2 regions of the Phyllobacterium sp. 22552 genome follow, and region 2 is predicted to be linked to the other one. Evidence: predicted binding sites of a transcription regulator. Region 2 holds the regulator's gene; the other holds the start of a gene.
What was found. Region 2 encodes HrcA, which represses chaperone genes, less so after heat shock. Its sites were predicted from a motif close to GTTAGCACTCNCNNNNNGNGAGTGCTAAC; they were not measured.
Positions count from the first base shown of each region.

Region 1: the regulator HrcA is predicted to act here: its motif matches at 2,162-2,190, upstream of groES (co-chaperone GroES).

Region 1 covers NZ_JBQENG010000003.1:524,070-528,469, forward strand. Annotated here, with positions in the region: gene ACTJI9_RS09735 (winged helix-turn-helix transcriptional regulator) at 1-29, shown strand, start outside; gene groL (chaperonin GroEL) at 102-1,748, opposite strand; gene groES (co-chaperone GroES) at 1,805-2,101, opposite strand; gene ACTJI9_RS09750 (ArsR/SmtB family transcription factor) at 2,465-2,776, opposite strand; gene ACTJI9_RS09755 (cation diffusion facilitator family transporter) at 2,773-3,807, opposite strand; gene ACTJI9_RS09760 (TIGR01459 family HAD-type hydrolase) at 3,969-4,400, shown strand, end outside.
Region 2 covers NZ_JBQENG010000004.1:146,036-150,435, reverse strand. Annotated here, with positions in the region: gene ACTJI9_RS10850 (adenosine kinase) at 1-24, shown strand, start outside; gene ACTJI9_RS10845 (trimeric intracellular cation channel family protein) at 27-680, opposite strand; gene grpE (nucleotide exchange factor GrpE) at 789-1,502, opposite strand; gene hrcA (heat-inducible transcriptional repressor HrcA) at 1,579-2,646, opposite strand; gene rph (ribonuclease PH) at 2,771-3,487, shown strand; gene ACTJI9_RS10825 (VOC family protein) at 3,499-3,906, shown strand; gene rdgB (RdgB/HAM1 family non-canonical purine NTP pyrophosphatase) at 3,903-4,400, shown strand, end outside.

The sequences.
Region 1 (4,400 bases), on a different contig from region 2:
CTCCGCCTTTCGCTCAAGCTGCCGAATAAAAACGCTTACTCGTACAACAAAAAAGGCGGGTCGAAACCCGCCTTTTCCGTATTCTATAGGGAGAGGACTTCTTAGAAGTCCATGCCGCCCATGCCGCCCATTCCGCCGCCTGGCATCTGGGGAGCACCGCCATTGTCCTTCTTAGGAGCTTCGGCAATCATGGCTTCGGTGGTGACTAGAAGACCTGCAACCGATGCTGCGTCCTGCAGAGCAGTACGAACAACCTTGACTGGATCAACAATGCCCATGACGATCAGATCGCCATATTCACCATTGGCCGCATTGTAGCCGTAGGTTTCTTTCTTGCTTTCAAGAATCTTGCCAACAACGATGGAAGCTTCATCGCCAGCATTTGTTGCGATCTGACGAGCCGGAGCCTGCAGAGCACGACGAACGATGTTGATGCCTGCATCCTGATCGGAATTTGCGCCCTTAAGAGTAAGGTTCGCAGAGGCACGTAGAAGAGCAACACCACCGCCAGGAACAATGCCTTCTTCAACAGCAGCACGCGTTGCGTTGAGAGCGTCGTCAACGCGGTCCTTCTTTTCCTTCACTTCAACTTCCGTTGCACCGCCAACGCGGATAACTGCAACACCGCCAGCGAGCTTGGCAAGACGTTCCTGCAGCTTCTCACGGTCGTAGTCGGAAGTTGTTTCATCGATCTGCTGCTTGATCTGGCCGACGCGGGCGTTGATTTCACCCTTCTTGCCATGACCGTCAACGATCGTGGTGTTTTCCTTGGTGATCGACACCTTCTTGGCGCGGCCGAGCATGTCGAGCGTAACGCTTTCGAGCTTGATGCCGAGGTCTTCGGAAATAACCTGACCGCCAGTAAGGATAGCGATGTCTTCAAGCATTGCCTTGCGGCGATCGCCGAAGCCAGGAGCCTTTACAGCCGCAATCTTCAGACCGCCGCGCAGCTTGTTGACAACGAGCGTAGCAAGAGCTTCGCCTTCTACGTCTTCAGAAATGATGACGAGTGGCTTGGAAGTCTGAACAACAGCTTCGAGAACTGGCAAAAGAGCCTGAAGGTTCGAGAGCTTCTTTTCATGAAGAAGGATGTAAGCATCTTCAAGATCAGCAACCATCTTTTCAGGGTTGGTGACGAAGTATGGCGACAGGTAGCCGCGATCGAACTGCATGCCTTCAACGACTTCCAGTTCGGTTTCAGCGGTCTTGGCTTCTTCAACGGTGATGACACCCTCGTTGCCGACCTTCTGCATTGCCTTGGCAATCATTTCGCCGATTTCGGTCTCGCCATTGGCAGAGATCGTGCCAACCTGCGCAACTTCTTCCGAAGTCTTGATCTTCTTGGCGCTCTTGCCGAGCTGCTTGACGACTTCTGCAACAGCAAGATCGATGCCGCGCTTCAGATCCATCGGGTTCATGCCAGCAGCAACAGCCTTGCCGCCTTCCTGAACGATTGCCTGAGCAAGAACAGTAGCAGTCGTGGTGCCGTCGCCAGCGATGTCGTTCGTCTTCGAAGCGACTTCACGGACCATCTGTGCGCCCATGTTTTCGAACTTGTCTTCAAGTTCGATTTCCTTGGCAACAGTCACGCCGTCCTTGGTGATGCGTGGAGCGCCGAAGGACTTGTCGATGACAACGTTACGGCCTTTCGGGCCGAGCGTTACCTTGACTGCATCTGCAAGGATATTAACGCCGCGCAGCATGCGCTCACGCGCGTCGCGGCCGAATTTTACTTCTTTAGAAGCCATTTTATCTCTCCTGGGATTTAACCCGGTTTGATCGAAATATTATTGGGTGACGGTGATTAGCCGAGGATGCCGAGAATGTCGGATTCCTTCATGATCAGCAGATCTTCGCCGCCGATCTTGACTTCCGTGCCGGACCACTTGCCGAACAGGATGTGATCGCCTGCCTTGACATCGAGCGGTATGAGCTTGCCAGCTTCGTCACGAGCGCCTGTGCCTACGGAGACGATTTCGCCTTCCTGTGGCTTTTCCTTGGCAGTATCCGGAATGATGATGCCGCCTGCAGTCTTTGCTTCCGATTCAACGCGGCGTACTACGACGCGGTCGTGAAGCGGGCGGAACTTGGTCTTGGCCATGGTTAGAACCCTTGATGTTGGTGTCAAAACGGTTTCGCAAACAGTTGTGCCATTCGCGTTATTAGCACTCGTTGATAGTGAGTGCTAACTGGAGCCGGAGATAGTGGGAGGGGTCGAAAGAGTCAAGGGAAAGGCGATGAAATTTTCATGACATTGGTGGATTCGAAGTTCCAGGTTGGACGCCGTCATACTCAGATAGCAGGGCCCCGGTAGGCTCCATCGCTATTTCACCATCCAGCGCTCGAGCAATGTGCATGTGCTGTCTTTGATTGCGCGCCATTGCGGCAACTTGTCCTTTGAAAAAGAGCCCAGAACTTTGGTGAGCGCCTTACCTGAAGTATAAAACGATCCGATGAAGCAGTTTTAGTCGTCACTATCCTCGCATACGTGATGCGCCATATCGACAAGCATGTCGCTGACATGTTTGTCAGCAAGTTCATAAAAAATCTGCTTTGCCTGCCGGTTGCCGCGCACCAGACGCGCCCCACGCAGTAATCGCAAGTGGTGACTGACCAATGATTGCGACAAATCCAGGCTTGCCGCAATGTCGCCGACGGAGCGTGGGTGTTCGAGACAAAAGAACAGGATTCGTAGTCGCGTCGGGTCGCCAAGCAGTTTGAATGTCTCGGCGAGGATGGTCGTATCAAGCTGGGATGGTATCGTTATTTTGCTCAATGTTTGTGACCTTCATGGCTATGGTCATGCGCTGCATGATCATGATCACCGTGGCCGCTATGGTCATCCTCCCCGTGATCGTGGTCATGTTCGCCGGAGGTGTCGATGCCAAGACAGCAGTCGCCGGTAGCATCGGCAAAATCGATGGCAATGGTCGAATGCTCGATCTCGAATTTTTTGATCAGCTCCGCCTCGACGGCTTTCACCAGCAGGCGCGGATCGCTGCCCTCTTTTGGCTTCACATGCAAGGTTGCCAGCGCCTTGCCGGATGTGATCATCCAGACGTGGACATGGCGTACGCCAGCCAGGTCGGAGACCGTTTTCATCAAGTGCTGTTCGATTTCTTCCGGCTTGGCATTTTCCGGGGCGCCTTCAAGCAGAATATGCAGGGAATTGCGCAGAAGTGCCCAAGCGCTGCGCAGGATCAACAAGCACACGAAGACCGAAAGGATCGGGTCGATTGGTGTCCAACCAGTATAATAGATAATGACCGATGCCGTAATGGCAGCTACGGAACCAAGCAGGTCGCCAAGAACGTGCAAGATCGCACCTTTGATGTTGACGTGATCCTTGTCGCCGCGGGTCAAAATCCAGAAGACGCCGATATTTACGAGCAGTCCTATCGTTGCGACGATAAACATTGGACCCGCGAGGACCTCGCCGGGATTGCGAAACCGCTCAAAGGCTTCGATGGCGATCCAGACAAGAATGGCGAAAAGTGCGAGCGCATTAATAAGGCCGGCAATGACCTCAAAGCGCAGATATCCAAATGTGCGGCGTTCATCAGCCGCGCGTTTGCCAAAACGAAATGCTGCATAGGCCAGTGCGAGAGCCCCAGCATCCGTCAACATATGTCCGGCGTCGGCAATCAATGCCAAGGAACCCGATAAAAGGCCCCCAATGACTTCCACAATCATAAACGTGAATGTGATCAGGAAGGCGATCAGGACCTTGCGCTCATTGTCAGCCGTTATTTTGGGAGCATGATCATGTGCGTGATCGTGCCCGTGCGTGCCGTGGGAATGCGCCATTTGAACCTCGTTTGATAACAAACATATCAATATTTGTTCATGTGTTTACTGTCAACCGGTCGATGCAGCTTTTGATGATGATCCCGAGTGACAGTTTTCCTGCAATCAGGTAAGCGAGGTGCAACTCGATTACTGGCATGGAGAAGAGCGGCATGACCGACATGGTACATTTGGCAAGTCTGGACGACTTGATGGATCGTTATGACGTGCTTCTTTGCGATGTCTGGGGTGTTTTGCACAATGGTGTCGATTCGTTTGCCTCCGCTTCAAAAGCATTGGCTCGCGCGAGAGCCGCTGGTTTGACCGTGGTCCTGATAACCAACGCCCCGCGACGCTTCGATAGCGTGGCAGCGCAAATCCATGGCTTGGGTGTGCCCGAAGATGCCTATGACCGGATCGTTACATCAGGCGATGTTACGCGTGAATTGATCCGCAATTCGCCGCGTAAGGTCTTCCATCTTGGACCGGAGCGTGATGAAACGCTTTACGAAGGACTGGACGTTGAGCTTGTGGAAGAGCGGGAGGCTGATGTCGTCGTCTGTACTGGTTATTTTGATGACGAAACGGAGACACCGGCTGATTATGCCGAAATG
Region 2 (4,400 bases):
GCTGAACAGGCGGGGTTGCTATAAACCTATTCCGAGCGGATATAACCGTCCCGCTTGAGTTCCTCATCGGTGCGGCCGGGCTTGTGATAGTTGGGTAATATCCAGCCGAAATATAGCGCTCCGCCGCGAACGGCAAAAGCGGCGAGCGCGGCTGCAACTGCTGCGATCTCGGGAGCAACGGAGAGTTTGTACAAAAGCGTATACGCGCTGGAGCCAGCCAACGCCGCCGTGACGTAAATCTCGCGGCGCATGAGCACCGACGGTTCGCCAGAAACGATATCACGCAATATACCACCAAAGGTTGCGGTCAAAATTCCCGTTACAACTGCGATTGTGGAATCGAAGCCCAGAGCCAGTCCTTTGGCAGCACCAAGAACACTATAGGCCGCAAGGCCCATCGCATCGAGCCACAACAGCAAGCGATAGCGCGACTCAAGTAAGTTTGCCGAGAAATAGACAATGAAGGCAGCTGCCATGCAGACGAGCAAATTGCCCGGGTCCTCAACCCAAAACACCGGAACGCCCAAAATGAGATCGCGTAACGTGCCGCCGCCGATCCCGGTAACAGCAGCCAGAAAGATAAAGGCTATTATATCGAGTTGTCGCCGGGAAGCGGCAAGCGCGCCCGTGGCAGCAAACACAAACACGCCCGCATAATTGAATATCTGAATCATGGTCATGGGCAGTGCTCCGCGCATTTATCTGGCTGGAAGATACAGCACGCAGCGGCCAAAATGAAAAGAGCCGCGTCCCTTGGGGATGCGGCTCTTTCAATCACTCAGATTGGCTCAGGCGTCTTTTTCCGCTTGTGGATTAATTGGGCCGGGTTCAGGTTGACCTTCAGCCGCGGCCTGCTTGGGGCCACCTTTGGAAACACCAACCAGAGCCGGGCGCAGCATGCGGTCGCCAATAACGAAACCGGACTGTGCTACCTGCAACACTGTGTTGTGCGGAACATCCGCATTTGGGATTTCAAACATTGCCTGATGGAAATTCGGGTCAAATTTTTGGCCCTGCGGTTCAATCTTCTTGACGCCGTGGCGCTCCAGAGCCGACATCAGCGAGCGTTCGGTAATTTCCACGCCTTCAGCCAGTGCCTTGAAGCCAGCATCACCCTGCGCCAGCGCATCAGCGGGAATCGCCTCCAGCGCGCGCTTCAGATTGTCTGAAACCGAGAGTACATCACGCGCAAAGTTTGCAACCGAATAGCTGCGCGCATCATGCACGTCACGAGCGGTGCGCTTGCGCAAATTTTCCATGTCGGCGGCAAGGCGGAGAAGCTGATCTTTCAGGTCGCCATTTTCCGCGCGCAGCTTGTCCAGCTCGGCCCAGTTTTGAGCATTTGTCTCGACTTCGTCTTCATTGGCCAGAGCATATTCCTCGGCCTTGCGCGATTTCAGAAAATCATCGGCAGCGCGTTTCAGCGCATCGCGATCACGCGGATTTTTCAGATCGCGCTGATCGAGATCAGGTGTGTCGTGATTGTTCTTTTCGTCAGTCATCTATCCAGTCCGTCCTATATTCGTAAGTTGCGCTGGATATCGAGGTTTAGCGTCCGAAAATCAAGTGCAAACCGCGCTAACGCAAGAGTCTTGAGACAAGTTGTGCCGTATAGTCCACCATCGGTACGATGCGGGCATAGTTCAACCGGGTCGGACCAATGACACCAAGCGCACCGATGATACGCTGTTCGGAATCCCGATAGGGCGCAATTACCAAAGAGGAGCCGGATAGCGAAAACAGCTTGTTTTCTGAACCGATGAAAATACGCACACCAGGTCCGGCTTCGGCCAGATCGAGCAGTTGCAGCGTGCCTTCCTTGGTTTCCAGATCATCGAAAAGATGGCGCAGACGTTCCAGATCGGCTTCCGCATGGATGGAATCGAGCAGATTACCCCGGCCCCGGACGATCAGGCGTGCCGGCTGGCCAGCTCCGTCACCACCCCAGATAGCCAGACCCTGCTGCACCAGATGCTGCGAAAGACTATCGAGAGCCTGTTGCGTCTCATCCTTCAGGCGGGCGATTTCCTGCCTTGCCTCGGTAATGGTACGCCCCTGAATATGCGCATTGAGAAAGTTGGATGCTTCGATCAGTTGTGAGGGCGTGACACCGATTGGCAGGTCAATGACACGGTTTTCCACATCGCCATTCTGCGTCACGAGAACCGCCAGGGCTTTGGTTGGTTCCAGCCGCACAAATTCGATGTGTTTCAACGCGCCTTCCACCTTCGTCGCGAGCACAAGGCCCGCGCCGCGCGACATGCCGGACAGGATCTGGCTGGCTTGTGTCAGCACGTTCTCGGCGGTCTGCGCATCACCGGCACGAACCTGCGCCTCAATGGAATTGCGTTCGGAAGATGAAAGATCGCCGACCTCCATGAAGGCATCTACGAAAAAACGCAGCCCAAGCTGTGTGGGCAGGCGTCCTGCGGAAATATGCGGCGCATAAACGAGACCGAGATGTTCAAGATCGCTCATCACATTGCGGATCGTTGCCGGCGACAAGGCGACGGGCAATATGCGGGACAGGTTTCTCGATCCGACAGGTTCACCGTCGCCCAGATAACTTTCGACGATGCGCCGGAAAATATCGCGTGATCTCTGATCGAGCGATTGGAGTGCTTCCGGGGCGACTGCTTTGTTCATTATGCCTCATCTATCTCATGACTGTGCCATAGATATAAGCATTGTTAGAGCAATCATCAAAGCCTTTGCTTCATAACATCATCGCGGTTAAAAGGCGGAAAGCTTATCAACAAGAGGTCTATCCATGCGTCACTCCAAACGAGCCCCCGACGAAATGCGCGCCATTTCCTTTGAGCGCGGCATTTCAAAACATGCCGAGGGCTCGTGCCTGGTTAAATTTGGCGATACCCATGTTTTGTGCACAGCCAGCCTTGAGGAAAAAGTACCGGGTTGGATGCGTAATAGCGGCAAGGGCTGGGTGACAGCGGAATATGGCATGCTGCCCCGTTCGACGGGTGATCGCATGCGCCGTGAGGCATCTTCGGGTAAACAGGGCGGCCGCACGCTTGAGATTCAGCGGCTGATCGCGCGTTCCTTGCGTGCAGTCATTGATCTGCAGGCGCTGGGCGAAGTGCAGATTACGGTTGATTGCGATGTGATTCAGGCCGATGGCGGCACGCGAACTGCGGCAATCACCGGGGGCTGGGTTGCCTTGCATGAATGCTTGCGCTGGATGGAGACACGCCAGATGCTGAAAGTTGACAAGGTTCTCAAGGATCATGTTGCCGCGATTTCATGCGGTATATCCAACGGAACGCCCGTCATTGATCTCGATTATCTGGAAGATTCCACGGCACAGACTGACGCCAATTTTGTCATGACCGGCAAGGGTGGAATTGTTGAGGTGCAGGGTACTGCCGAAGGTGAACCGTTCTCACAGGAAGAATTGCTGGCGCTGATGGATTTGGCCCGTAATGGCATTACGCGGCTGGTCTCACTGCAAAAAATGGCGGTTAGCTAAGAGTAATGACCATGCAGCCATCATCTATTCTGGAAACAGCGCTTTATGTTGATGACGTCGAGGCTGCGGCGCAGTTCTATAGTGGCGTTCTCGGGCTTGAGTGCATTTTGCGGGCAGGGGAAGAATCTGCATTCTTCGTCTGCGGGGCAGGTGTACTCATCGTTTTCAACGCGGAAAAGCTGAAACAGCGCCCCGCTGGTGGGCTGCCTATTCCAAAGCATGGAGCGGAAGGTCCGGGTCATGTGTGTTTTCGCGCCACACGGGATGAAATTGCTGCATGGAAATCCCATCTCGAGAAACATGGCATTGCCATCGAAAGCGAATTCGATTGGCCAAGTGGCGCACATTCGCTTTATTTTCGTGACCCCGCCGGTAATTCGGTCGAGTTCGCCGAACCAAAATTATGGAATCTGAAATGAGAACACTCGAAAAGGGCAAGCTGCTGGTTGCCAGCCACAATCAGGGTAAGATCAACGAAATGATTGATCTGCTTGGTCCTTTTGGTTTTGAGGTCGTCTCTGCCGCAGAGCTAGGTCTGCCCGAGCCGGATGAGACAGGCACGACCTTTGAAGAGAATGCCTATATCAAGGCCTTTGCCGCTGCCAAAGCCACTGGGCTGGTGGCGCTTTCTGACGATTCCGGCCTGTGTGTCGATGCTTTGGACGGCAATCCCGGCGTCTACACGGCCAATTGGGCTGAATTGCCGGATGGCAAGCGCGACTTTGCGCATGGTATGCAGAAGGTCGAAACGGCGCTTCAGGATGCGGGTGTGACCAAGGCTGAAGACCGTAGCGGTCGATTTGTTTCTGTCATTTGCCTTGCTTGGCCCGATGGCGAAGCAAATTATTATCGCGGTGAAGTGGAAGGCGAAATCGTCTGGCCGCCGCGTGGCACAGCTGGCTTCGGCTTCGAT